Skermanella sp. TT6: one gene and its partner. The protein of the gene in region 1 interacts with the protein of each later gene in a pairwise test. Links are inferred from orthologs where the notes say so. Each region holds a gene or a part of one and is shown on either strand. Other genes may lie near its edges. The genes, in order: ftsA and IGS68_RS03830.

Region 1 (17,166 bases):
GGCTGGCGGCCTGCCACCTCGCCATCTGCCGCTCGGGCGCCTCGACCGTAGCCGAGCTGGCCGCGGCCGGCCGGCCGGCCGTGCTGGTGCCCTACCCGTTCGCCATGGACGACCACCAGACCGCCAACGCGCAGGCCGTGGCCGATGCCGGCGGCGCCTGGCTGATGCCCCAGCCGGCCTTCACGCCGAAGGCGCTGGCCGACCGGCTGGAAGCCCTGCTCGACCTGCCCGCCACCCTGGCCAAGGCGGCCGAGGCGGCCCGCGCGCGCGGCGCCGCGGACGCGGCCTCGCTCCTGGCCGACATCGTCATCGACATCGCCCCTGGCGCCGCCAAGGGCGCCGCGTCACCCCGAAGCGACCGGCCCAAGGCCGGCGCGGACCGTTACTCCACCGAGGCCGCCGAATAATGAGAGCCCTGCCCCTGTCCATCGGGACGATCCACTTCGTCGGTATCGGCGGGATCGGCATGAGCGGCATCGCCGAGGTGCTGCGGAACCTGGGTTATTCCGTCCGCGGGTCCGACATCGCCGACAGCGCCAACGTCAAGCGCCTGCGCGCCCTGGGCATCCCGGTCGAGATCGGCCATCGCGGCGAGAACCTGGCCGACGCCTCGGTCGTGGTGATCTCCTCCGCGGTCAAGAAGGACAATCCCGAGGTCGCCGCGGCCCGTACCGCCCTGATCCCGGTGGTCCGCCGGGCCGAGATGCTGGGCGAGCTGATGCGGCTGAAATGGTCGATCGCGATCGGCGGCACCCACGGCAAGACCACGACCACCAGCATGGTCGGCACCCTGCTGGAAGGCGCCGGGCTGGACCCGACCGTGATCAACGGCGGCATCATCAACGCCTACGGCACCAACACCCGCCTGGGCGCCGGCGACTGGATGGTGGTCGAGGCGGACGAGAGCGACGGCACCTTCACCAAGCTGCCGGCGCTGATCACCGTCGTGACCAACATCGACCCCGAGCACCTGGACCATTACGGGACCTTCGACGGGGTCCGCTCCGCCTTCGACAGCTTCGTGCAGAACATCCCCTTCTACGGCTTCGCGGCGCTGTGCATCGACCATCCCGAGGTCCAGGCGATGATCCCGCGCGTCGCCGACCGCCGGATCGTGACCTACGGCTTCAGCCCGCAGGCCGACGTGCGCGCGGTGGACGTGGTGACCGGGACCGACGGCGCCCGCTTCGACGTGGCGCTCAGCGACCGCGTCGCCGGGGAGCCGCGCGTGATCGAGGGCATCCACCTGCCGATGTTCGGGCTGCACAACGTGCAGAACAGCCTGGCGGCCATCGCGGTCGGCAACGAGATGGGCATCGACGGCGACAAGATCCGGTCCAGCTTCGCCCGCTTCTCCGGCGTCAAGCGGCGCTTCACCAAGACGGGGGAGAGCAACGGCGTCACCGTGATCGACGATTACGGCCACCACCCGGTGGAGATCGCCGCCGTGCTGAAGGCGGCGCGGACCGCCGGGACCGGCCGGACCATCGCGGTGGTCCAGCCGCACCGCTACAGCCGGCTGCACAGCCTGTTCGAGGATTTCTGCGCCTGTTTCAACGACGCCGACACTGTCCTGGTCGCCGACGTCTATGCCGCCGGCGAGCAGCCGATCGAGGGCGCCGACCGCGACGGCCTGGTAGAGGGGCTCCGGATGCGCGGCCACCGCCAGGTGCTGCCGCTGCCGTCGGCGGAAGCCCTTCCCTCCATGGTCCGCGACCTCGCCCAGCCCGGCGACTTCGTCGTCTGCCTGGGCGCCGGCAACATCACCGCCTGGGCCAACGCCCTGCCCGGCGAGCTGGACAAGCTCCACGGCACCGAGGGAGGCAAGAACCGATGACGGCGGCCGCTCCCATGCACCACCACGAGCCCCACCTGATCGACCGCCTGCCGGCGGTGCGCGGACGGGTGACCGCGAACGCGCCGCTGGCGAACGTCACCTGGTTCCGCGTCGGCGGTCCGGCGGAGGTGATGTTCAGGCCGGCCGACGCCGCCGACCTGGCCGGCTTCCTGGCGGGCTGCCCGGCCGACGTGCCGGTGACCGTGATCGGCGTCGCGTCGAACCTGCTGGTGCGCGACGGCGGCGTGCCCGGCGTCGTGGTCCGGCTGGGCCGCGCCTTCGCCGAGATAGCCGTGGACGGCGGGACGGCGGACGGCATGGAGATCCGCGCCGGCGCCGCCGCGCTGGACCTGAACGTCGCGGTGGCGGCGCGCGACGCCGGCATCGCCGGGCTGGAGTTCCTGTCGGGCATCCCCGGCACGATCGGCGGCGCGCTCCGCATGAACGGCGGCGCCTACGGCCGCGAACTGTCCGACGTGGTGGTCTCGGCCACCGCCCTGGACCGCCAGGGGCGGGAGCACGTTCTGGACCGAGGGGCGCTGGGCCTGACCTACCGGCACTGCGCGGTGCCGGAGGATTGGATCTTCACCGGCGCCACGCTGCGCGGGCATCCCGGCGATCCTGCCGGGATCGGCCACCGCATGCACGAGATCTCGTCGGCCCGGGCCGACAGCCAGCCGGTGCGCGCGCGGACCGGCGGCTCGACCTTCGCCAACCCGCCGGGCGAGAAGGCCTGGGCGCTGATCGACCGCGCCGGCTGCCGGGGCCTGATGATCGGCGGCGCGCAGGTGTCGGAGAAGCACTGCAACTTCCTGCTCAACCTGGGTTCCGCCACGGCGGACGACCTGGAGTCCCTGGGCGAGGAGGTCCGCCGCCGCGTCTACGAGACGTCGGGCATCGAGCTGCGCTGGGAAATCCGCCGCATCGGCGTTCCCGCGCCGGGCAAGACCATTCCGGGGAGCACGCCATGACCGCGAAGCCGCAGCATGTCGCCGTCCTGCTGGGCGGCTGGTCGGCCGAGCGGGAGGTGTCGCTGGTCAGCGGCGCCGCCGCGGCCAGGGCGCTGCGGGAGAGCGGCTACCGGGTCACCGAGATCGACGTGAGCCGCGACCTGGGCGCGCTGATGGCCGCCCTGACGCCGCGCCCCGACGTGGTGTTCAACGCGCTGCACGGCCGCGGCGGCGAGGACGGGACGATCCAGGGCGTGCTGGACATCCTGGGCCTGCGCTACACCCATTCCGGCATGACGGCCTCCGCGATCGCCATGGACAAGACGCTGACCAAGCGGTTGCTGGAGAGCGTCGGCGTCCGCTCGCCCAAGGGGATGGTGGCGACGCGGGAGCAGGTGCTGGCCGGCGACATCATGCCAGCCCCCTATGTGCTGAAGCCCAACAACGAGGGATCGAGCGTCGGCATCCGGATCGTCCGCCCGGGGGACAACCGCGACCTGGTGGACGCCGAGAGCTGGAACCACGGCGAGACGGTCCTGATCGAGCAATACATCCCCGGCCGCGACCTGACCGTCGCGGTGATGGGCGACCGTGCCCTGACCGTGACCGAGATCCGGCCCCATTCCGGCTTCTATGACTATTCGGCGAAGTATACCGACGGTCGGGCTACGCACCTCGTCCCGGCCCCCGCCCCGCAGGCCGTTCTGGACGAGGCCATGCGGATGGCCCTGCTCGCCCACCGGACTTTGGGCTGTGCCGGGGTGAGCCGCAGCGACTTCCGTTGGGACGATGCAATTAAGGATAGCGCCGGAGTTTATTTCCTAGAAATTAACACACAGCCCGGTATGACCCCCCTGTCCTTGGTTCCCGAACAGGCGGCACATCTGGGTATATCCTTTGCCGAACTGGTCGTCTGGATGGTGGAGAACGCCGCATGTCACGTGTGAACAAGCCGACCCTCTGCGCGCCACGCGACCTTCGCGCCCGCACGGCGGAGCGCGCGCGCAACGCCACCCAGAAGGCCACGGAGAAGGCGAACCGCCGCCGGTCCTGGCCGCGCTGGACCGAGAAGGCGATGCGCCTGGGCCTGATCGCGTTCCCGATCCTGCTGGCCGGCGGCGCCGGGGCCTGGGCCTATCAGACCGGGTGGTTCGGCACCATGGCCGACCGGACGACCGCCGCCCTGATCGACCTGACCGTCGATGCCGGGCTGGAGGTCCAGGAGGTGCTGGTCGAAGGCCGGGTCGAGACCGACCGGAACGCCGTGATGGCGGCGATCCAGGTCAAGCGCGGCGACCCGATCCTGCGGTTCGATCCGGAGGCGGCGCGCGCCGGCCTGGAACGGCTGCGCTGGGTCGCGACCGCCACGGTCGAACGCCGCCTGCCCGACACCGTGTTCGTCAAGCTGGACGAGCGCAGGCCGATGGCGCTGTGGCAGCGCGACGGGAAGCTGGCGCTGATCGACCGCGACGGCGAGGTGCTGACCGAGCGCGAATTGGGCCGCTACAACAACCTGCTCCAGATCATCGGCGCCGATGCGCCGAAACACGCGCCGGAACTGCTGGGGCACCTGGCGACCGTGCCCGCGCTGTTCGAGCGGGTCAATGCCGCCAGCCGCGTCGGCGGCCGGCGCTGGGACCTGCATCTGGCCAACGGCGTCGTGGTCCGCCTGCCGGAGAGCGACATCGGCGGCGCCCTGAAGCATCTGGCCGAGCAGGAGCTGAAGCAACCGGTGCTTGATCGCGACATAGTCGCCGTCGACCTCCGCCTGCCGGACCGGCTGGTGATCCAGACTTCGGCGACTGCGGCACAACGTCGCCGTGTGCCTGAGGAAAAGATCTAAAGCCGTATCCGACTAACCGAAATAGGTAATACATACCAAATGCAGTAAGGCAATCGCCGTTTGAAATACTGTATCTTGGGATGATAAAGTGATTACTGCGTTAGGCCGAGGCCTGAGGGGACTGCGAGCGAAGCGATGGCCTTCAACGGGAGCAAGAGAGTGAAGCGACCGGTGCGCGGCGGGGTAATCGCCGCGCTGGACGTCGGCACAACCAAGGTCTGCTGCTTCATCGCGCGGGTCGAGGATGGCGGCGCGTTGCGGATCATCGGGATCGGCCATCAGGTATCACGCGGCCTGAGGGCCGGCACCATCGTCGACATGGACGCGGCGGAACAGGCGATCGGCACGACCGTCCACGCCGCGGAGCAGATGGCGGGCGAGACGATCCGCGAGGTGCTGGTCAACATCTCCGGCGGCCAGCCGGTCTCGCAGACGACCAACGTCGAGATCCCGATCGGCGGGCACGAGGTCGGCGACGCCGACGTGCGCCGGGCCCTGGCCCAGGCTCGCCAGTTCCAGGGCAACGCCGACCAGGAGCTGATCCACTCCATCGCGGTCGGCTATTCGATGGACGGCAACCGCGGCATCCGCGACCCCCGCGGCATGTTCGGCGAGAAGCTGGGAGTCCAGCTCCACACCGTGACCGCGGGATCGAGCGCGGTCCGCAATCTCGCCACCTGCGTCGCCCGCTGCCACCTGGACATCGAGAGCTTCGTCGTCTCCCCCTTCGCCAGCGGCCTCGCGGCCCTGGTCGAGGACGAGATGGAGCTGGGCTGCACCCTGATCGACATGGGGGGCGGCACCACGACCATCTCGGTCTTCTTCGACGGCAAGTGCGTCTACACCGACTGCGTGCCGGTCGGCGGCAGCCACGTGACGAACGACATCGCGCGGGGCCTGACCACGCCCGTGGCCCACGCGGAGCGCATGAAGACCCTGTACGGCAGCGCCATCGCCAACGTCGCCGACGAGCGCGAGATCATCGACGTGCCCCAGGTCGGCGAGGACGAGCCGGCCCAGGCCAACCACGTCCCCAAGTCCCTGCTGGTCGGCATCATCCAGCCCCGGCTGGAGGAGATCTTCGAACTGGTCCGCGCCCGCCTGGAAGTCAGCGGCATGGGCAAGGTGGCCGGCCGCCGGGTCGTGCTGACGGGCGCCGCCAGCCAGCTGCCGGGCACGCGCGAGCTGGCCCAGCTCATCCTGGACAAGCAGGTCCGGCTCGGCCGGCCGATGCGGATCGACGGGCTGGCGGAAGCCACCGGCGGTCCCGCCTTCTCGACGGCGGCGGGGCTGCTGGCCTTCGCGGTGCAGAGCCACGCGGAGCTTCCGGGCTTCAGCGCCGAGGCGGAACCGCCGAAACATCTTTGGGGACGCGTGAGCCTCTGGCTGAAGGAGAACCTATGAGCCGGGGCCAGGAACAGTCGACAAAGCGGAACAGCGCGCCGCGCGGATGCCGGGACAGAGACGCCCGCATCCGTGAAAGCGATCGGACACGACGGGCGATATGCAGGCCGGCACTGACCGGCGGTGTGAAAACCAACATGAATTCATGGAATTGAATTCGGGCGAATTCGAAGGGAACTGGAGGCTGTCATGATCAATCTCAGCATGCCGGAAATCGAAGTGGATCTGCGGCCGCACATCACGGTGTTCGGCGTCGGCGGGGCTGGCGGCAACGCCGTCAACAACATGATCAAGTCGAACCTGGAAGGCGTCGAGTTCGTCGTCGCCAACACCGATGCGCAGGCGCTGAAGGGCGCCCTGGCGGAGAAGCGCCTCCAGCTCGGCACCACGATCACGCGCGGCCTGGGCGCCGGCTCGCGCCCGGACGTCGGCCGCGCCGCGGCGGAGGAGCAGCTGGCCGAGATCATGGGCTACCTGGAAGGTGCCAACATGGTCTTCATCACCGCCGGCATGGGCGGCGGCACCGGCACCGGCGCGGCGCCGGTGATCGCGCGGGCCGCGCGGGAGCAGGGCATCCTGACCGTCGGCGTGGTGACCAAGCCGTTCCACTTCGAAGGCGCGCACCGCATGCGCCTGGCCGAGACCGGGATCAACGAGCTCCAGCAGTTCGTCGATACCCTGATCATCATCCCGAACCAGAACCTGTTCCGCATCGCCAACGAGAAGACCACGTTCGCCGACGCCTTCAAGATGGCCGACGACGTGCTGCATTCCGGCGTGCGCGGCGTGACCGACCTGATGGTGATGCCCGGCCTGATCAATCTCGACTTCGCCGACATCCGGTCGGTGATGACCGAGATGGGCAAGGCCATGATGGGCACCGGCGAGGCGTCGGGCGAGCGCCGGGCGATCGACGCGGCCGAGGCCGCGATCAGCAACCCGCTGCTGGACGACGTGTCCATGAAGGGCGCGCGCGGCGTGCTGATCAACATCACCGGCGGCATGGACATGACGCTGTTCGAGGTCGACGAGGCGGCCAACCGCATCCGCGACGAGGTCGATCCCGACGCCAACATCATCTTCGGCTCGACCTTCGACCAGGACCTCGACGGCCGCATGCGCGTCTCGGTGGTCGCCACCGGCATCGAGGCCGAGAAGATCGCCCATCCCCGCCCCGCCGCGGCGACCAACGGGCTGAGCGTGGTCAGCGGCGGCCGCAAGACCGTTTCGCCGGCCCCGGGACCCGCGGGCCTCGTCGCGCGCGCCGACCAGGCCCGCCAGCCGACCGACTACCACCACACGCTGGTCGCCGCCCCGATCCATCCGGGCGCGGCCCAGGGCCATGGCGGCCAGGGCCAGGGTGGTCCCCAGGGCTACGCGCCCCAGATGCATGCGCCGCACCAGGGCCACGCCGCGGTCGGCAACACCGTCCGGTCGTTCCCCATCGAACCGCAGCAGTACCAGCATCCCGAGCCGACGCCCGCCGTCTATGCGCCGCCGGCCGAGCCGGCGGCCCCCCCGGCGCCGCAGCACATGGAAGGCCAGCCGGCCCATCACCAGTCGGAACTGGCGGCCCCGCCTCGCGGCCGCGAGCCCGAACGGGTCAGCGGTCCGCTGCGCGGCCAGAACCAGGACGGCGTCTTCATCGCTCCGCGTCCGGCCGACTCCGGTCCGCGTCCGCAGAGCCAGAACCTCAACACCGAGCGCTATCTCGCCCCCACGGCGGCCCTGCCCGAGGCGGCCCCGAAGAAGCGCGGCAGCTCGCTGTTCGAGCGGGTGACCGGCCTGGGCCGGCGGATCATGGAAGGTTCGGAACCCGAGCAGCAGGCCCGCCAGGCGCCGCAGCCGCCGGCCCCGCCGGCAAGCGTCAAGCAGGCTCCGGGCGGCGCGCCGCAGGCACCCCGCCCGGCGGCCGAGCCGATGGACCGTCCGGCCAAGATGAGCCACGCCGAAGAGGAGATGCTGGACATCCCCGCCTTCCTGCGCCGCCAAGCCAACTGACCCGTGACCCGCGGGCGCCGAGGCGCCCGCGGGTCACGCGGACCGGTACCGGAAAGAGCCCCCGCCCTCGCGGCCGGGGGCTTTTTTCTTGGCCCAATGCTTGAAGCAAGAGGACACGGGTGTGATGACCATCACTCGAGGACTATGCCGCAACTGCGTAACAATCCGTAACAAAGAGTGATTTGTGCTCTGGCGCGGGACTTGATAGGTATTGATCGTGGGTAACGCCCACGACAGCCGAGTGCTTATCGAAGTATTGCCCACACGACGCATAGCAGGTAATCAAGTGTCCGAGCAAAGCCAGAGTAACGAGACGATGTTTCAGCAGACGCTGAAGAGCCCGATCAACTGCACCGGCATCGGCCTGCATTCCGGGTCCAAGGTCTCCATGCGCCTGATGCCGTCGGATGTGAATACCGGCATCGTGTTCGTGCGTACCGACCAGCCGGCCGACCGCGCGACCATTCGGGCCGACTGGGATCGGGTGACCGATACCAAGCTGTGCACCGTGGTCGCCAACGACGCCGGCGTTTCGGTCGGCACGATCGAGCACCTGATGGCAGCGCTTCGCGGTTGCGGCATCGACAACGCAGTGATCGAGCTGAACGGCCCTGAAGTGCCGATCATGGACGGCAGCTCGGCTCCCTTCGTGTTCCTGATCGAGTGCGCCGGCATCCGCCAGCAGGACAAGCCGCGCCGCCTGATCAAGGTCCTCAAGCAGGTGACGGTCGGCGACCAGACCCGCTTCGCCAGCCTGTCGCCCTCGCCGGTGACCGGCTTCAGCTTCGAGATCGATTTCGCCAGCGCCGCGGTCGCCCGCCAGGAGACCTACGTCAAGCTCGGCAGCGGCACCTTCAAGGCCGAACTGGCCCGCGCCCGCACCTTCGGCTTCCTTCACGAGGTCGACCAGATGCGGAAGCTGGGCCTGGCTCGCGGCGGTTCGCTGGACAACGCCATCGTCATCAGCGGCGACAAGGTGCTGAACGAGGGCGGCCTGCGCTACACGGACGAGTTCGTGCGCCATAAGATCCTGGACAGCATCGGCGACCTGTATCTGGCCGGCGCGCCGATCATCGGCCATTTCCATGGTTGCCGCTCGGGCCATGCGCTGAACAACCAGCTGCTGCGCGCCATGTTCGCCGACCAGACCGCCTGGTGCCATGTCGATGCCGACGAAGCCGGTGCGACGCCGGCGGAATGGGCCCGGGAGAAGATCGCGGCCGTCGCCTGATCGGCGTCCGAAACCGGACCGACCATCCCGAAAGGCACCGGAGGGCTTCCCTTCCGGTGCCTTTTTCGTTCTGATGGAGCCCTCAGCGGAGGGGCGGGCCATGTCCGGGGATCGCGCGTCGGGCTACGTGACCGAGATAGAGTATACCGGCGGATTCTATCCCGAACTGGGGCCGGTGCGGCTCGGCTTCGCGGCGCAGGCCGCCGGCCTCGGCAGTCCCGATCCCGGACTGCCCTTCACCTATCTGGAACTGGGCTGCGGCCAGGGACGCTCGACGGCGCTTCATGCCGCATCCCTGCCCCACGGCCGGTTCTTCGCCGCCGACCTGAACCCCGCCCATATCCGGAACGCCCGGGCGCTCTCCGAATCGGCCGGCCTCGCCAACGTGACCTGGCTGGAACGGAGCTTCGCCGAGCTGCTGGACGAGGATCTGCCGGATCTCGACTTCATCACGCTGCAAGGCGTCTATTCCTGGATCAGCGCGGAGAACCGCCGGCATGTGGCCGAGCTGGTCCGGCGGCGACTCAAGCCGGGCGGCCTGGTCTATCTGAGCTACAACGCCCTGCCCGGCTGGACCGCAGCGGCGCCGCTCCGCCGGCTCATGGCCGACCATGCCTCCCTCGGCACCGGGCCGCTGGAAGGCCGCATCCGCGACGCGGTCGGGTTCGCCGGCGCCCTACGCGACGCTGGGGCGCGCTATTTCGAACGCAATCCCGCCGCGGCGTCCCGCCTCGACCAGATCGCGGAGAAGTCGCCGGCCTATCTGGCCCACGAATATTTCAACCGGGACTGGACGCTGTTCTACTTCGCCGACGTCGCGGCCGAGATGGCGGAGGCCGGGCTGGGCTTCGCCGGATCGGCCCACCTGATGGACCGGGTCGAAGCCCTGACGATCCCGGCGGCGGCACGGCCGGCCTTGGCCGGTATCCACGACCCGACATTCCGCGAGACGGCGAAGGACTTCATCACCGGTCAGCCGTTCCGGCGCGACGTTTTCGTCCGGCCGGGAGCCCGGCCGGCCCCGGACCCCGTCCTGGCCCTTGTCACGCCGCGCGAGGCCTGTCCCGGCCGCGTCGCGGTCCCGGCCGGCGATTTCCGGATGGAGGGGGCGGTCCATGGTACCGTGCTGGACACCCTGGCGGGGGAACCGCAGCCGCTTTCGAGCCTGCTCGCCCTGCCGGCCCTGGCCGAACGGGGACATGGCCTGGGGCTGGAGGCGGTCATGACGCTGGTAGGGCTGGACCTGATCGGCCCCGCGCTGCCGCGGGCGGGCCTGCCCGGACGGCTGGCCTCGACGCGCCGCTTCAACGCGGCGATGCTGGACAGGCAGAGGGCCGGCCTGGAAAGCTCGGTCCATCTGGCGTCGCCGGTACTGGGGAGCGGCGTCGAGGTCAACCTGCTGGAAGGCCTGACCCTGTCGGCATGGCGGGACGGGGCCGGGGATCCGGCCCGGTTCGTCTGGAACGTGCTGGCCGGACGGGGCCAGCGCCTCGTCAAGGATGGCAGGACGCTGGAGAGCGAGGCCGGCAACCTGACGGAGATCGCGGAGCGTATCGAAGCCTTCGCGGCGGGGCGCCTGCTGGTGCTGAGCCAGCTGGGCGTCGCCGAGTGACGCGCGTCGTCAGGCTTCCGCGGCCAGCAGCCGGCGCGCGGTTTCCGCGTCGGCCAGGATCTGCTGCTTCAGCGCGTCGAAGCTCTCGAACTTGCGTTCCGGCCGGATGAAATCGATCATCTGCACCCGCAGGTGCCGGCCATAGAGGTCGCCGGAAAAGTCGAACAGATGGACCTCCAGCAGTTCCTTCAGGCCGTCGACCGTCGGTCGCCGGCCGAGATTGGCGACGCCGTCCGTCCAGACCGTCTGCGGCCCCTGGTCGATGCCGGCGCGCACGGCATAGACTCCGTAACGGGGGCGCAGATACTCTCCCAATTCCAGGTTGGCGGTCGGGAAGCCGATGGTGCGGCCCCGCTGGTCGCCATGCTCGACCCTGCCCTCCAGCTCCCAGGGGCGGCCCAGGACGACGGCGGCTTCCCGGGGATTCCCCGCGGCCAGGAGGTCGCGCACGCGGGTGGAGGAGAATACCCCGCCCGCGGCGTCGGCGGCGGGCTTCACCTCGGTCACGCCGAAGTCCGCGATCCGTGCCGCCTGGTATAGGAAACCGACGTCGCCGCCGCGCTTGTGGCCGAACACGAAGTCATAGCCGGCCACCACGTGGCTGGCACCCAGTCCGGCCAGCAGCACCTCGTCGACGAATTGCTGCGCCGTCCGTTGGGAGAACGTCTGGTCGAAATGGATCACGAACAGCAGATCGACCCCGAGATCCTCGATATGCCTGGCCTTGGTGCGGAAGGGAGTGAGGCGGAACGGCGCGTCGGCCGGCCGGAACAGGCTGCGCGGATGGGGTTCGAAGGTGAGCACGGCGAGCGGCTTGCCGCTGGCCCTGGCGATGTCGGCGGCGGTGCCGATGACGATCCGGTGACCGCTATGGACGCCATCGAAGTTGCCCAGCGCCACCACGGCGCCGCGCGCGTCCTCCGGCAGGTCTGTATAGTGTCTGAATAGTCTCATACCGGGCACCCCCTCGCCGCCCGGACCTCGATTAGCTCAAAAGAACAAGGATGTATATAGGCGGCGAGCGGCGCGTGGTAAGCGCGCCGAGCCCGGTGGCCCACGGTCCCCGGGGAGCGGACCTCCCGTCCGTCACATGCGCGAGGGGACCATCAGCAGGGCGTCGCCGTCGATCACCACGTTGCCCGCCACGGTGCAGACCGTCTTGACCGCGACGCGCCGCTTCTCGGGGAAGACCTCGGTGACGGTGACGCGCGCCTGCACGGTGTCGCCCGGCTTGACCGGCGCCTTGAACTTCAGGTTCTGGCTCAGATAGATGCAGCCGGGGCCGGGCAGCTTGGTGCCGAGCACGGTCGAGATCAGGCTGGCGGTCAGCATGCCATGGGCGATGCGGCCCTGGAACATGGTGGTGCTGGCGAATTCCTGGTTGAGATGCACCGGGTTGGTGTCGCCCGAAACGCCGGCATACAGCACGATGTCGGCGTCGGTCACGGTCCGCGCGTATACGGCGGACTGGCCGACGAAGAGGTCCTCGAGAAAAAACCCGGTCAGGCCGTCGTTGGCACCGCGCACGTCATCCATAATCCGACCTCTTCCAATTCCTATTGCACACGGATTGTGCATCACGAAGCTGTTTTTTCGCAATGCGGCATAACCGCGCCCAAGCCACCATCCCATAAGACTTATGAAGGAGAGGTTAGTTCCCGATACCTGTTGAATCGGCCCGGCGCGTTTGACTTTCCGGCTACCCGAGCAACCGTCTATCGGATCCGCCGCACTTCCCGTCAGGGACTCCCGGCACTTCAAAGGATGGCACAGCATGAGTCACGGCTTCGCTCTCATCACCGGCGGCACCACCGGCATCGGCGCCGCCTTCGCCAGGCTGCTTCCGGAAAGCACCAACCTGCTGCTCGTCGCACGCAACGAGGAGAGGCTCTCCGAACGGCGCGCCGAGCTGGAGAGGTCGGGCCGCACGGTGGAGACGGTCGCCGCCGATCTTTCCACGCGTGAAGGCCGCGACAAGCTGCTGGACAAGGCGTCCGAATGCGAGATCGACCTGCTGATCAACAATGCCGGGGCGGGCCGCTTCGCCCGAGTCCTGGACAACGACCCGGACGACGAGCTGGCGACGGTGGAACTGAACGTCGTCGCCCCGACCGTGCTGACCCGCGCGCTGCTGCCGGGCATGATCGAGCGCGCCCGGCGCGATGGCCGGCGGTGCGGGCTGATCCTGGTGTCCAGCACGACCGCCTTCCAGCCGATCCCGCTGCTCACGACCTATTCGGCGACCAAGTCCTTCGTGCTGGCCTATGGCGAAGGCCTTCGGGAGGAGACGAGGCGCGACCCGCTGGATCTGCTGGTGCTCTGCCCCGGCGCCACCCGCACCGAGTTCAGCGAGCGCTCCGGCTTCGACCTGGGGAAGCTTCCAGGCGCCGACGACCCGATGAAGGTCGCCCGCGAGGGGCTGGAGAACCTCGGCCACCGCACCGTCCATGTGGTCGGCATGGGCACGCGGGCGGCGCTGACGCCCTTCCTGATCCCGCGCCGCATCGCGACCACGGGTGCCGGGGCGATCATGTCGATCCTCGGCAAGGCCAACCGGCTGAAGCCGCGCCAGATGTGACGCCGGATCACCCGGCGCGCAGGGCGTGCCACAGGGTGCTGACGGCGAAGCCGATGAACATCACCCCGGTCGCGCGGATGATCCAGATCTCCCCCGACCGGTACAGGCGGCGCAGCGGCGGCGTTCCCACCAGCCAGATCAGGATGGCGTCCGCGACCAGGAACCCCGCGAACACCGCGCCCAGCAGGAGCGGCGCGTTGGCCGCGGTCAGGGACTCCAGGTCCTGGGCCAGCAGCGCCGTGAAGACGGACAGGGTGACCGGATAGCTCTTGGGATTGGTGACCCCGAACATCAGGCCGCGGGCCAGGGGCCGCCGGACGGAGGTGGAGACCTGCCCGGAGGCGTCGCGCCGGACCAGGACGGCGCGGGCTCCGAGATAGAGCAGGTATGCCCCGCAGGCCAGCGCCAGCACCTGGAACACGACCGGCGCTATGACCTTGGCGCCGATCAGCGCGGTCAGCGCCAGCATCGCCCACAAGGTATCGCCGACCAGATGCCCGACCAGGAACCCCGCCCCGGCCCGCCGCCCCTGGGCGGCACCGATCCCCAGCAGGGCCAGTACGGCCGGCCCTGGCGTCAGGACGACGATGGCTCCCGCCGTCGCGGCCGCCAGCAGGATCGAGGCTTCCATGGTTTTCCACCTGTCCGTTCAGGGCATCGGTCTTCGAGGATGGCGGCATCCTGCAATTCCTGGAACCTGCGGGCAAGGGCGTCATTCGGTGTTCCGGTCAGGGCACGACGTCGCGTACGCCGCGCTCCATCTGCTCGGAATGCTCGAATCGAGGTTTTGGGTTTAAAACTTTTAATAACTTTTCCCGCCTAACTAGGCCCTGTCTGAAGCTGGCCGGCGAGTCGTGATCGGCTTAGCCATATTCCTGGATGGGCCTGACCTTTGGATGATCGAGATTTGTCGGTCGAGACATTCTTCTCATCGCCGAAACTGGCGATGAACCGAATCCGTTGGCGAACCCGCGATCACTCGGAGTACGCTGCCGCCACCATTCGTTTGGAAACGGCAGGTTTTAGGAAAGGTGCTGACCGCCTTGAATTGACCGCCCACTTGAGGCGAATCCCAAGAAAATTGAACTTCAATCTGCTGTTTTACAACAAGTGTGTATTTCGGCTTGACGTAGAGCCTGCCCGCAGTCATCGGAATTTGCTTACCGGGAAATCAACCTCATGTACACATTGGCAGGCATGGCCTCTCTTCGAAGCACAACCAGATACGAGGACAATGTCGCATGCGGAATGGCTTGACGAATTCTGCCGGAATTGCCATATAATTTACCCATATCCATATCGACCTCCTCCGTATGATAGGGAGCAGCTGAAGCTGGACCTTAAATGAACAAGGTTATGCCAACGGAGGTGGAGCGAATTGCTCGCTCCTTGATTTCCGCAGAAGAGACCAATCTGGGCATCGAGGTAACTACGCCTGTCATATACCCGAATGGCAACTGCGTGACAGTCGTCGTGGAGCAGACGCGATCCGGATTGGCCGTTCACGACGCCAGTTCCGGCGCGATGTTTCTCGCATCCGAAGGTATTCACTTCACCCGCCAGATCGCTAGAAGATTGGCGCCGCTGGTCGCCGATTACGGCTGCAAACTGGACGATGGCCGGGTTGCCAGAAACACCGACAGCACCGATCTTGCTGTGGCCATCGCACTGGTCGCAAATGCATCGCGTCTGGTCGCGGACCATGTTCTAGAAGTCAGACGCCAAACCGAAGTCGAGTTCCGCCATGCCGTCACTGAACGCCTCCGGGAATTCGTCGGAGAAAGGCTGCGCGAGAACGAGACTTTCCACGGTGCCAGCGGACGGGTCTACAGGGTGGCAAACGTGATTCTGGATGCGGAACAAGCGTGCCCCATCGCATTCATCGTATCGCTGGCGTCTCGCGGTACGGTGCCCGCCTGCTTCTCCGAAATGTTCGATCTGAAGAATGCATTCCCAACCGTGGCGAACGAATCAGTGTATGCCGAGCACGGCGACCTCCGTCCGGAAGACAAGGCTTTTCTCGGACAAGTGAGCAAGGTGATCGCCTTCGGCCAGGCTTCGACGGAATTTGCCAAGTTCAAGGCGGCCGTCTGATGATCCTGCACCGTGAGACTGGCGGGAACGTTTCCGGCGAGCAGTGTTGATACCGCCTTGCCAAGTCTTGCGGGATCCTGGCAATCAGAAGTGATCGTCGTTCATCGGAGCCCCCCGTGCCGGACTTGGCCACATCCGCCGCATCCCCAGCCGACCTCGCGGCGGCAGCGCCCGTTCGCCCGGAACCGCCGCCGGCCATCGGCTGGCTGACCCTGCCGGATGGGGCGGTGGTCCGCCATGCCTGCTGGGAGCCCGACGGGGCGCCCCGGGCGACGCTGCTGATGCTGAACGGGCGGTCGGAGTTCATCGAGAAGTACACCGAACTGGCGCGTGACTGGAACGCGCGCGGGTTCCGCGTCTTCAGCCTGGATTGGCGCGGCCAGGGGCTTTCCACCCGGCCACTGCCGCCGCCCCGCCATGAACGGCATTACCTGACCGACTTCGCGATCCTGGAGGAAGACCTGCAGGTCTTCCTGGAACGGGTCGTCGTGCCGCGGCAGGCCGGGCCGCTGGTGCTCTATGCCCATTCCATGGGCGGGCATGTCGCGGCGCGCTACCTTACGTCGGGCTGGCATCATTTCGCCGCCGCCGTGCTGTCGGCGCCGATGGCGGACATCGACACGCAGGGGTTCCCCCGCCCCGTGGTGCGCGCTCTGGCGGCGCTGATGAGCCTCGCCGGGTTCGGCACCGCCTATGCCCTCGGGCAGGGCGACTATGATCCGGACCGGCAGGATTTCGCGACCAACCCCGTCACCCACGACGCGAGGCGCTGGGCGGTCCATCACCAGTGGTTCCGCGCCCATCCGGAACTGCGGGTCGGCGGAGTCACCTGGGCGTGGCTGCACGCGACCTTCCGCTCGGTGGACCTGCTGGCCCGGCCGGAGACGTCGGCGGCCGTCGATCTGCCCATGCTGGTGCTGAGCCCGGTGCAGGACCCGCTGATCCCCCCCGAGGCGCACCGGGACCTGTGCCGGCGCTACCACAAGTGCCGGCTGGTGCGCTACCCCGAGGCCCGGCACGAGATCATGATGGAGGCCGACGATCTCCGCGCGCGGGCCTGGGCCGATATCGACGGCTTCCTGGCCGAGGTGCTGCCGGAAGCGCCCGCCCTACGAGGAGGGATACTCGGCGACGCCGCCATGGGCGCCTGACCAGTCCACCGGGTTGTTCAGGAACTTCTCGACCTCGCCCAGGGTGTGCGTGTCGAAATAATTGTTGTCCTTGGCGACGCGAAGCACGTCCCACCAGGTCGCCAGCGCGTGCAGGCGCACGCCCATGTTGGCCATGTTGGTGCGGCTTTGCGGGAAGATGCCGTAGTGGAAGACCACGAAGGTGTCGGATACCCGGGCGCCGGCATCGCGGAGCGCCTGGACGAAGTTGATCTTGCTCTTGCCGTCGGTGGTCAGGTCCTCGACCAGCAGGGTGCGGGCCCCCTCCACCACGTCGCCCTCGATCTGGGCGTTGCGGCCGAAGCCCTTGGGCTTCTTCCGGATATACTGCATCGGCAGGGCCAGCCGGTCGGCGATCCAGGCGGCGAACGGAATGCCCGCGGTCTCGCCGCCGGCGACGATGTCGATCGACTCGAACCCGACCTCCCGGGCCAGGGTGGCCGCCGC
Region 2 (10,373 bases), 650 kb from region 1 along the record:
CCACCAGCCGGCCGAACTGGTTGCGGCAGCGGAGCGCGATGATGACGCCGTAGGCGATCAGAAGACTGTAGAGCAGCAGCAGCCCGGTGCCGCCGATCATGCCCAGTTCCTCCGCCAGCATCGTGAAGATGAAGTCGGTCTGCTTCTCCGGCAGGAAGTTCAGGTGGCTCTGGCTGCCCATCATGTAGCCCTTGCCGACCACGCCGCCTGACCCCAGCGCGATCTTGGACTGGGTGATGTGGTAGCCGGCGCCCAGCGGATCGTTCTCCGGGTTCAGGAAGATAAGCACCCGGTTCTTCTGGTAGTCGTGCAGGAACTGCCACGCGACCGGGATCGAGGCGGCGCCGCCCGCGATGATCACGGCGAACTTCCACAGCCGGACGCCGACCAGGAAGAAGATCGCGCCGCCGACCATCATGACCATCAGCGCGGTACCCAGGTCCGGCTGCTTCATCACCAGCCCGACCGGGGCCAGCACCATCAGCAGCGGCACGATCAGGAAGGTGGGCCGACCGACCTCCTCCAGCGAGGCGGCATGGAAGTAGCGGGCGAGCGCCAGCACGATCGCGATCTTCATGATCTCCGACGGCTGGATCTGGATGATGCCCAGGTCGATCCAGCGCTGCGCCCCCATGCCGATCTCGCCGACGATCTCGACCGCGATCAGCAGCACCAGGGCCACGCCGTAGATCGGATAGGACAGGCGGAGCCACAGCCGCAGGTCGATCAGCCCAACCGCCACCATCACGCAGATGCCCGCGCCGAACCGGACCGCCTGGCGGGAGGCCCAGGGATCGACGCTGCCGTTGGCCGCCGAATAGAGCATGGCCCAGCCGACCGAGGCGATGGCCGTCAGCAGCAGGATCAGCTTCCAATTGATCTGCCACAGCTTTTCGCCCAGCGTCAGTTCCGGCTGGTGGCCCAGGAAGTCGCCGTTCATCCGCCGATCCTCCCCGGCTTGTCCCCCGGAGCCGGCTGGGCCGGCTCCGCCGCCGGGACCGCGCTGGAGACCTGGGGCACGCCCCGCGCGCTGTCGCGGCGCTGGACCTCCAGCAGGATGTCGCGGGCGATCGGCGCCGCCACCGCCGAGCCGCCGCCGCCATGCTCGACGATGACGGCGCAGGCGTAGCGCGGCGCGTGCAGCGGCGCGAAGCCGACGAACAGCGCGTGGTCGCGCTGGCGCCACGGCAGCTGCTCGTTCTTCAGGACGCCGGTGCTGCGTTCCGCCATGGTGATGCGGCGGACCTGGCTGGTCCCCGTCTTGCCGCCCATCTCGAAGCCGGCCTCGGCTATGCGCATCTTGTAGGCGGTGCCGCCCGGCTGGTTCATCACGGCGTTCATGCCCTGGAGCACCAGGTCCAGGTGGCCCTTGTTGACACCCAGGGAAGGCCAGGCGGTCTGTTCCGCCGGTCCGCGCTCGATCTGCTTGGTCAGGTGCGGCTTGACCGCGAAGCCGCCGTTGACCAGCCGGGACAGCATCACCGCGAGCTGCAGCGGGGTCGCCAGCACATAGCCCTGGCCGATTGCGGCGATCAGCGACTCCCCCTGGGTCCAGGACTTGCCCAGGTTGGCCTGCTTCCACTCCCGGCTGGGGATCAGTCCCGGCCGCTCGCTGGGCAGGTCGAGCTGGGTCCGCTGGCCCATGCCGAAGCGCTTCGCCATGTCGTGGATGCGGTCGATGCCGATCCGGCGCGCCAGGTCGTAGAAGAAGGTATCGCAGGAATGCTTGAGCGCGCCGACCAGGTCCAGCGTGCCGTGCCCGCCCTTCTTCCAGCAATGGAAGCGGTGGTCGCCCAGGTCCATGTGGCCGGGGCAGAACACCGTATGGCGCGGCCCGACGATGCCGCTGTCCAGCGCCGCCAGCGCCACCAGCATCTTGAAGGTGGAGCCGGGCGCGTACTGACCGGCGACCACCTTGTTGGTCAGCGGGGTCGTCGGGTCGGACAGCAGGTCCTCCCAGGCCTCCGCGTTGATGCCCGTCGTGAACAGGTTGGGGTCGTAGCTGGGATTCGACGCCATGGAGTAGATGCCGCCGGTATGCACGTCCATCACGACGGCCGCGGCGCTCTTCTCCTCCTTCAGCCGATCCTGGGCGTATTGCTGCAGGCCGATGTCGATGGTCAGCGTGAGGTCGCGGCCGGGCTGGCCCTCCTGGCGCGACAGCTCGCGGATCACCCGGCCGACCGCGTTGACCTCCAACTGGCTGGTGCCCGCGACGCCGCGCAGGCTGGCGTCGTGGAACTTCTCCATGCCCGACTTGCCGATGCGGAAGCCGGGCAGCGCCAGGACCGGATCGCCGTTCAGCTCGGATTCCGACACGGCGCCGACATAGCCCAGGAAATGGGCGGTCGCGGCTTCGTAGGGATAGCTGCGCAGTTCGCCGACCTCGATCGAGACGCCGGGCAGGTCGGGGGCGTTCACCTCGATCATGGTGACCTGATCCCAGGTCAGGTTCTCCTTCACCGTGACCGGCACGAAGGCGCGCTTGCGCTGGATCTCGCGGGTGATGCGGCGCCAGTCCGCCTCGGTCAGCGGCACGATCTCCGAGATCAGCGTCAGCATGCGGTCGATCTTGCGCGCCTGCTCCGACACCATGACCACGCGGAAATTCTGCTGGTTCACCGCCAGCGGCACGCCGAACCGGTCCAGCACCTGGCCGCGCGACGGGGCGAGCAGGCGCATGTTGATCCGGTTCTCTTCCGCCAGCACCGTGTATCGGTCGGACTCCAGCACCTGCAGGTAATACATCCGGGCGACCAGCGTCGACAGCAGGCCGGCCTGCATGCCGCCCAGCATCAGGGCCCGCCGGGTCAGGCTGCGGTATCTATCGGTATCGCGCTCCATGGCGGCAAGGACCTCGTCAGGCCTGGAGAAAGGCGCGGTGGATGCGGATGAACAGCCAGCCGAACAGCGGGAACACCGCCACCGTCATGGTCGACTGCATCAGGGCAGAGTTGGGCGACAGCAGCCGCAGGTTCAGGATCGACCAGGCGAGCCAGCCGACCAGGCCGGCGCCGAAGGCCACCAGCGCGAACCCGAACCACAGCATCGCGAAGGACGTCCCCAGGAAGAAACGCCGCTGGGTCAGCACCACCCAGTAGACCAGCACATGGATCAGCGGCGTCATCCCCAGCGGGGTTCCGCTCAGCAGGTCCTGGAGCAGGCCCAGGCCGAACGCCATGCTGGGGCGCAGCAGGTCGGGCCGGTGGATCACCCAGTAATAGACCGCCATCAGCGGCAGCATGGGGGCCACCGGGGCATAGTTGGGCAGGTGCAGGGGCACCATCCCGACCAGCATCAGGGCCGCCGTGATCGACAGGGGCGCCATGTTGCGCCCCGTCTGGTCGATCCTGCTCCAGAAGCCGCCGGTCATGGGCAAGGGTCCCGCCGGCGTCAGTTCAGGCCGCCGGCGGCGTCCGCCGGGGCATTGGCGCCAAGGCCGCCGGACAGCCCGAAATTGACCAGCTGGACATGCTCGACCCGCCCGGGATCGACGAAGGGCTGCACCCGGATCGCGCTCTCGCCCACCTCCGCGACCAGCCCGACCGGCAGCCCCGGCGGGAACATGCCGCCATGCCCCGAGGTCACCACCCTGTCGCCGACCGCCGGCGCGGTGTCGCCCGGCAGATAGAGCAGGCGCGGCGTCCCGGAATTGTCGCCGCCCATCACGGCGCGCTGGCGCGACGGCTCGATCACCACCGGGATGCGCGAGTTGAGGTCCGTGATCAGCAGGACGCGCGACGACCATTCCCCCGCCTGGACCACGCGGCCCATCAATCCCCGGCCGGACACGGCGGCCTGGCCGGGCCTGACGCCGTCGCGCCGGCCGGCGGTGACGACGACGGTGCGGACGAAGGCGCCGCCGGGATCGGCGACGACCCGGGCCGTGATGTAGGAGGCGGCCAGTTCGGGCTTGTAGTTCAGCAGGCTGCGCAGGCTGCGGTTCTCGGCGTCGAGCCGCTGGGCCGCCTGCTGCCACTGCAGCAGCGCCGCGTTCTCCTGCCGGAGCCGCTCGTTCTCACCGCGCAGGTTGACGATCTCGTGCAGGCTCTCGACGAAATGGGCCGCCGTCGCCGCGGGGCGGGAGATCGCGTCCAGGATCGGGGCGAAGGCATCGGTCACCCGGACCCGCAGCCCGTCCACCAGCACGGTGTCGACCTTGCCGACCATCATCAGGGCTATGGCGGCGAACACCAGGAGAAGGAAGGAGAATCGCTGGGCCAGCGCGCGCAGGGGTGCGGCGAGACGAACCACGGATCCGGTGGCACGTGTCTTCACGGGGCCTTTCCTGTGCTCTGCGGGGCTGAAAGCCGGATGTCAGGAGGTTGCACGGGCGGCAGCCCTCCTGGAGGGAGTGTGCCGCGCCGATTATGAATATCAGGAGTACATCTGGATGAGAACGTGCTTAAGCGTCTTCATCTCTTCGAGAGCCCGGCCCGTGCCGAGCGCCACGCAGGACAGCGGATCGTCGGCGATGGAGACCGGAAGGCCCGTCGCGTGGCGCAGCACATAATCCAGGTTGCTGAGCAGGGCGCCGCCGCCGGTCAGCACGATGCCCTTGTCCACGATGTCGGCGGCCAGTTCCGGCGCCGTGTGCTCCAGGGCCACCTTCACCGCCTCGATGATGGCGCTGACCGGCTCGGACAGGGATTCCGCGATCTGGCGCTCGCTGATGATCAGTTCCTTGGGCACGCCGTTCATCAGGTCGCGGCCCTTGATCTCCATGATCCGGCCCTCGCCGTCCTCGGGCGGGCAGGCGGAGCCGATCTCCTTCTTGATCCGCTCGGCCGAGCTCTCGCCGACCAGCAGGTTGTGGTTGCGGCGGATATAGCCGATGATCGCCTCGTCCATCTTGTCGCCGCCGACGCGGACCGAGCGGGAATAGACGATGCCGCCCAGCGACAGCACGGCGACCTCGGTCGTACCGCCGCCGATATCGACGACCATGCTGCCGGTCGGTTCGGTCACCGGCAGGCCCGCGCCGATCGCGGCTGCCATCGGCTCCTCGATCAGGAAGACCCGGCGGGCGCCGGCCGACTCGGCCGACTCCTGGATCGCGCGCCGCTCGACCGCGGTGGAGCCCGACGGCACGCAGATGATCACCTGCGGGCTCGCGAAGCTGCGGCGGTTGTGCACCTTGCGGATGAAGTGCTTGATCATCTCCTCGGCGACTTCGAAGTCGGCGATGACGCCGTCCCGCAGCGGCCGGATCGCCTGGATGTTGCCGGGCGTGCGGCCCAGCATCATCTTGGCCTCGTCGCCGACCGCGAGCACCTGCTTCTTGCCGCGGATGGTGGCGATGGCGACGACCGACGGCTCGTTCAGGACGATTCCCCGCCCCTTGACGTACACGAGGGTGTTGGCCGTACCCAGGTCGATCGCCATGTCGGCCGACAGGACGCCGAGCAATTTGGAAAACATGGAGTTGATTAACTCTTCATCCGGTTGACGCGGCCCATCCGAGACAACGGCGGCTCATTGGCGAGCCGCCGTCGGAGGTAATCTGGATGGAGGCTCGAGGGCACGAACCACCATCCGTTTGAATAGAGCAACGCCGCAAACCACTCAAGCGGAGAGTGCCTCGGGCGCCGTTTTCTGACGCTTGGTCAGCAACTTGTTCAGGGCGTGGACATAGGCGCGGCAGCTCGCCACCAGGGTGTCGGTGTCGGCGCCCTGGCCGTTGACCGTCTTGCCGTTCTCCTCCAGCCGGACGGTCACTTCCGCCTGCGCGTCGGTGCCCTCGGTCACGGCGTGGACCTGGTACAGCTGCAGCCTGGCCTCGTGGGGGAACAGCGCCGAGATCGCGTTGAAGGTGGCATCCACCGGGCCGGACCCGGTCGCGACCGTGCTCACGGCCTCGCCGTCGATCTCCAGCTCCAGCTCGGCCCGCTGGGGACCCTTGGAGCCGGCGACCACCATCAGCGAGACGAAGCGGATCCGCTCGTTGGTGCTGCCGATGCTGTCGTCGACCAGCGCTATGATGTCCTCGTCGAAGACGTCCTTCTTCTTGTCCGCCAAGTCCTTGAAGCGGACGAAGGTCTCCTCGATGGCGTTGTCGCCCAGCGCGTAGCCCAGGTCCTTCAGCTTGGCCCGGAAGGCGGCGCGGCCGGAATGCTTGCCCATGACCAGGGTCGAGCGGTTCAGGCCAACCGATTCCGGGGTCATGATCTCGTAGGTCTGGGCGTTCTTCAGCATCCCGTCCTGGTGGATGCCGGACTCATGGGCGAAGGCGTTCTTGCCGACGATCGCCTTGTTCGGCTGGACCACGAAGCCGGTCACCGCCGATACCAGGCGGGACGCCGTCATGATCTGCTCGGTCTGGATGCCTGTGGTGTAGGGCAGGGCGTCGGCGCGGGTGCGCAGCGCCATGACGATCTCCTCCAGCGCGGCGTTGCCGGCGCGCTCGCCCAGGCCATTGATCGTGCATTCGATCTGCCGGGCGCCGGCGGTGACGCCGGCCAGCGAGTTGGCGACCGCCAACCCTAAGTCGTTGTGGCAATGGACCGAGAAGATCGCCTTGTCGGCATTGGGCACCCGGTTGATCAGCATCGTGAACAGGGCGCCGTATTCCTCCGGCACGCCGTAGCCGACGGTGTCGGGGATGTTGATCGTGGTGGCGCCCGCCTTGATCGCGGTCTCGACGCAGCGGCACAGGAAGTCGTGCTCGGTGCGCGAGCCGTCCTCGGCGCTCCATTCCACGTCCTCCACATGGTTGCGGGCGTGGGTGACGCTGTCCCAGACGGCCTGCAGCACCTTCTCCGGCTCCATCTGCAGCTTGTACTTCATGTGCAGCGGGCTGGTGGAGATGAAGGTGTGGATGCGCTTGCGCTCGGCGAACTGCAGGGCCTCGGCGGCGCGGTCGATGTCGCGGCGGTTGGCGCGCGACAGTCCGGCGATGACCGAGTTGCGGACGACCTTGCCGATCTCGCGCACGGCCTCGAAGTCGCCGTTGGAGGCGATCGGGAATCCGGCCTCGATCACGTCCACGCCCATCTCCTCCAGCACGCGGGCGATGCGCAGCTTCTCCTCCAGGTTCATGGAGGCGCCGGGCGACTGCTCGCCGTCGCGCAGGGTGGTGTCGAAGATGATGACGCGGCCGGCGTCGGAAGGGGAGGGGGCGGCGTTGACGGGGGTCTGGTCGGTGGCGGCGGTCATGGAACTGGATCCTTCTGTGCTTACCGGTGCCCGCGGCCCCCTTGACGGGACCGGACTGCGGGCAGGACCGATATCAATGATGCGACGGTGATGGATGGCGCGAGCGCCATGATCCCCCTGAACACCTGTCAATGACGACGGCGGCGCTCAGGGGCGCATAAGTCGCAGAAGGAGAGCCCCATGCAGCCCACGGGCAGACAGCAGCGCTTCCGGCAGGGGCAGGGAACCGCCCGTGCTGGCGATGGCCGGAGCACGCGCACCGATCCGGTCCCCGCGGGGGGCCTTCATGATGTCGGACGTGCGAGCCTGCGTAATCACCAGTTTCTACCTTCGGTCAATCGGTCCGCACCGCCGGGGTGCCGGGACCGGCTGCTGGTGCCAAGGTGGCGCCGGTATGGTTAAATTTGCGTTAAGGCGTCTGGCCGGCTATCGTGTCCGACCAAGGCCCCAGGCCCGGTATGTCTAAAGCAAGGGGCGGGTGTCCCGCAACCGTTTTCCGCCTGATTTGCTGGATGCCACGGGACATTCCGGACAGGGGTCCCGGCATCGGGGACAGGTCGAGGACAGGCCAAGGGCTGGATCGTGATATTAAAATGGCTACAAAGCGTCAGAATATGACGTTGGGGGTAGCGTTTTGTTTCTTAAAGATAGGTCGTGTTGCGGGCCAGGGGGCTTATATCCTAGAGGTAACGTCGACGCCCCGGTGATCCGGTTCCGGCAGGTCCTGCAGGATGTAAACCGATGATGACGAAGGAAATCACGCGGTCTACGCCGCGATCTTTCGAAGCCGGAATTTTTTGCGGGTCGCGGGAACAAAGTGGCGTCCAAAGGTTTTACTGCCTAGGAGTTCGTGTGTTTGGCGCGCCGCAGGCGTCCAGCCGCGGGACCGGGCGGTGGTTCACCCAAACAGGCCGGCGCTGCCGTCTCGGGACGGCGGCCGGCTGGTCAGGAAGTGGAATAATGGTGTTGCGCTCAACCATCCCATCCTTGCTCAACAGCGCGAAGTCGGAAATGTCCGGGGAGGCTGTCACCCATGTCTGAAAACACGCTTGACCGGTTGGAACAGGAAATTCCCGCTCTGCGCCGTTTCGCGCGGGCTCTGGTCGGCCACCCCGAGCGGGCCGACGATCTTGTCCAGGACACCCTCGAGCGGGCGCTGACCCGCCTGGACAGCTACACGCCGGGCACCAACATGCGCGCCTGGCTGTTCACCATTCTCCGCAACGCCCATATCAACGAGCTGCGCCGCGCCCGCACCACCGCGACGCCGGACGAGACGCTGGAGGCGCTGAGCCCGCCGGCGCCGGCCGCCCAGGAGCACGGCCTCGCCGTCCGCGACCTGGAGCGGGCCCTGGCCCGGCTGACCCCGGAAATGCGTGAAGTGCTTCTCCTCATCGGCCTCGAGGGCATGAGCTACGAGGAAGCGGCCGACGTGCTGGGCGCCAAGGTCGGCACCGTCAAGTCGCGCCTCTGCCGCGGCCGCGAGGCGCTCCGCCGCCTGATGGACGGCGAAGTGGGCGAGGACGGCGTGACCCGGTTGCCCGGCCGCCCGCTGACCCCCGCCACCAGCCGCGAGATGGCCGCCGTCGTCCTGGCCTTCCAGCGCTCGGCCGCCGCCGCCGCGCGGACCGTGCATTCGGGCATGGAATTCGAGGAACGCCGCACCGGGACCTGATCCCGTATCGGACGAAGACCGGAAAGGCCGCCGTCCCGCAAGGGACGGCGGCCTTTTCTTTCTGGCTCTGTCGGCAGGCAGGATTGCAGGTTCAGGACGACGGTTCGGCGATTTGACGCCCCGCCGGCGCCGGACGACAAGGTGGTCACCACGACAGCACCCCCGGCTTCAAGCCTCGTAAGCAGGGCGGCAGGGCCTCGAAGCGATGCTTGGCGGCGGCGTTGAAGGTGGCTGAGCGGTTTCCGACCATGTCGAACCGCTCCGGTCCCGCCTGCCGAGCGTCGCGAGTCGTGCCAGGATCGCGCGCACGCGCTCTCGAATATCGTCGCATTTGCACAGGATTAGCAGTACCGCGCCGTTGGGCGACGGGCTGTCGGGCAGCGGGCCGGCGTCGAAGTCGGCGATGTAGCGGACCTCGAAGCGGAAGTTCAGGCTGGGATGGAAGATGCCGGCGGGCTCGTCGGACCGGCGCTCGCCGAGGCGCAGCACGAGCTGGGTGACCGGCGCGTTGCCGTAGCGTTCGGAGATCAGGCCGTCATGCTCGTACATCCGCCAGACGATGTCCGGGGAGGAGCCTGATTCCAGTTCCAGGTGAAGGACGCCGCCGGCCAGCTCGGCCACCATGTCGGGGTGGCGCAGGCGGATGCTGGCGAACTCGGTCGAAACGAAGCGCTCGACGCCGGTGCCGGTCAGGATGCGCGGCAGGGCCGGGGTGCCGGTCCAGACCAGCGCCTTGATAGTCGCATCGCAACGTGGCCCACGAGCCATCACGCGACGGTCGATGCGGCGCGGTGACGCGAGGCGTTTCGGGATACCGGGAAGCACGGGCCGGGGTCGGCCCGCGCTTCGGCTTGGGTCAGGCGGCGATCCGCTCCAGGACGCGGACGATCGAGTCACCCATCACCGACGTGGAGCAGCGGGCCATGCCCGGCGCCATGATGTCGGAGGTGCGGGTGCCGCCGTTCAGCACGGTCTGGACCGCCTGCTCGATCAGGTCGGCATCCTCGTTCATGTCGAACGAGTAGCGCAGCATCATGGCGAAGCTGAGCAGCGTGGCGATCGGGTTGGCGAGGTCGCGGCCGGCGATGTCCGGGGCGGAGCCGTGGACCGGCTCGTACAGGGCGCGGCGGCGGCCGGTGTCGTCGGGGGCGCCCAGCGAGGCCGAGGGAAGCATGCCGAGCGAGCCGGTCATCATCGCCGCCTCGTCCGACAGCATGTCGCCGAACAGGTTGTCCGTGACGATGACGTCGAACTGCTTGGGGTTCTTGATCAGCTGCATGGCGCAGTTGTCGGCGTACATGTGCGACAGCTCGACGTCGGAATATTCGGCCTTGTGCAGGGCGGTCACCTCCTGGCGCCACAGCAGGCCGGATTCCATCACGTTGGCCTTTTCGACCGAGCAGACCTTGTTCTGCCGCTTGCGCGCCAGCTCGAAGGCGACGCGGGCGACGCGGTGGATCTCGGACGTGGTGTAGACCTGGGTGTTGACGCCGCGGCGCTGGCCGTCGGGCAGGTCCTCGATCCCGCGGGGCTCGCCGAAATA

Evidence for each region.
Region 2: the proteins of ftsA (region 1) and IGS68_RS03830 interact in binary tests that used the Escherichia coli proteins (3 or more experiments, as listed by UniProt). The link is inferred for Skermanella sp. TT6 from one-to-one orthologs.

The regions. Positions count from the first base shown.
Region 1 is NZ_CP067420.1:1,457,795-1,474,960, reverse strand. What follows is about bases 4,088-6,899. They hold ftsA (cell division protein FtsA), read left to right. Parts: upstream 4,088-4,765; coding sequence 4,766-6,034; downstream 6,035-6,899. Other genes in these bases: ftsZ (cell division protein FtsZ), read left to right, coding at 6,224-6,899; IGS68_RS06835 (cell division protein FtsQ/DivIB), read left to right, coding at 4,088-4,630. In the rest of the region: murG (undecaprenyldiphospho-muramoylpentapeptide beta-N-acetylglucosaminyltransferase), read left to right, coding at 1-407; murB (UDP-N-acetylmuramate dehydrogenase), read left to right, coding at 1,834-2,808; IGS68_RS06840 (D-alanine--D-alanine ligase), read left to right, coding at 2,805-3,734; more of IGS68_RS06835, read left to right, coding at 3,722-4,087; more of ftsZ, read left to right, coding at 6,900-8,035; lpxC (UDP-3-O-acyl-N-acetylglucosamine deacetylase), read left to right, coding at 8,352-9,266; IGS68_RS06815 (class I SAM-dependent methyltransferase), read left to right, coding at 9,367-10,878; IGS68_RS06810 (bifunctional riboflavin kinase/FAD synthetase), read right to left, coding at 10,888-11,832; IGS68_RS06805 (MaoC family dehydratase), read right to left, coding at 11,965-12,414; IGS68_RS06800 (SDR family NAD(P)-dependent oxidoreductase), read left to right, coding at 12,653-13,456; IGS68_RS06795 (LysE family translocator), read right to left, coding at 13,464-14,087; IGS68_RS06790 (hypothetical protein), read right to left, coding at 14,385-14,606; IGS68_RS06785 (hypothetical protein), read left to right, coding at 14,801-15,550; IGS68_RS06780 (alpha/beta hydrolase), read left to right, coding at 15,667-16,701; IGS68_RS06775 (orotate phosphoribosyltransferase), read right to left, coding at 16,660-17,166. UniProt on the Escherichia coli protein: Essential cell division protein that assists in the assembly of the Z ring. May serve as the principal membrane anchor for the Z ring.
Region 2 is NZ_CP067420.1:815,375-825,747, forward strand. The notes cover bases 3,400-6,220. They hold IGS68_RS03830 (rod shape-determining protein), read right to left. Parts: upstream 5,422-6,220; coding sequence 4,378-5,421; downstream 3,400-4,377. Other genes in these bases: mreC (rod shape-determining protein MreC), read right to left, coding at 3,400-4,278; IGS68_RS03835 (2-isopropylmalate synthase), read right to left, coding at 5,566-6,220. Outside these bases: rod shape-determining protein RodA, read right to left, coding at 1-940; mrdA (penicillin-binding protein 2), read right to left, coding at 937-2,844; rod shape-determining protein MreD, read right to left, coding at 2,861-3,373; more of mreC, read right to left, coding at 3,394-3,399; more of IGS68_RS03835, read right to left, coding at 6,221-7,155; IGS68_RS03840 (sigma-70 family RNA polymerase sigma factor), read left to right, coding at 8,189-8,830; IGS68_RS03845 (hypothetical protein), read right to left, coding at 8,999-9,598; leuB (3-isopropylmalate dehydrogenase), read right to left, coding at 9,687-10,373. UniProt on the Escherichia coli protein: Forms membrane-associated dynamic filaments that are essential for cell shape determination. Acts by regulating cell wall synthesis and cell elongation, and thus cell shape.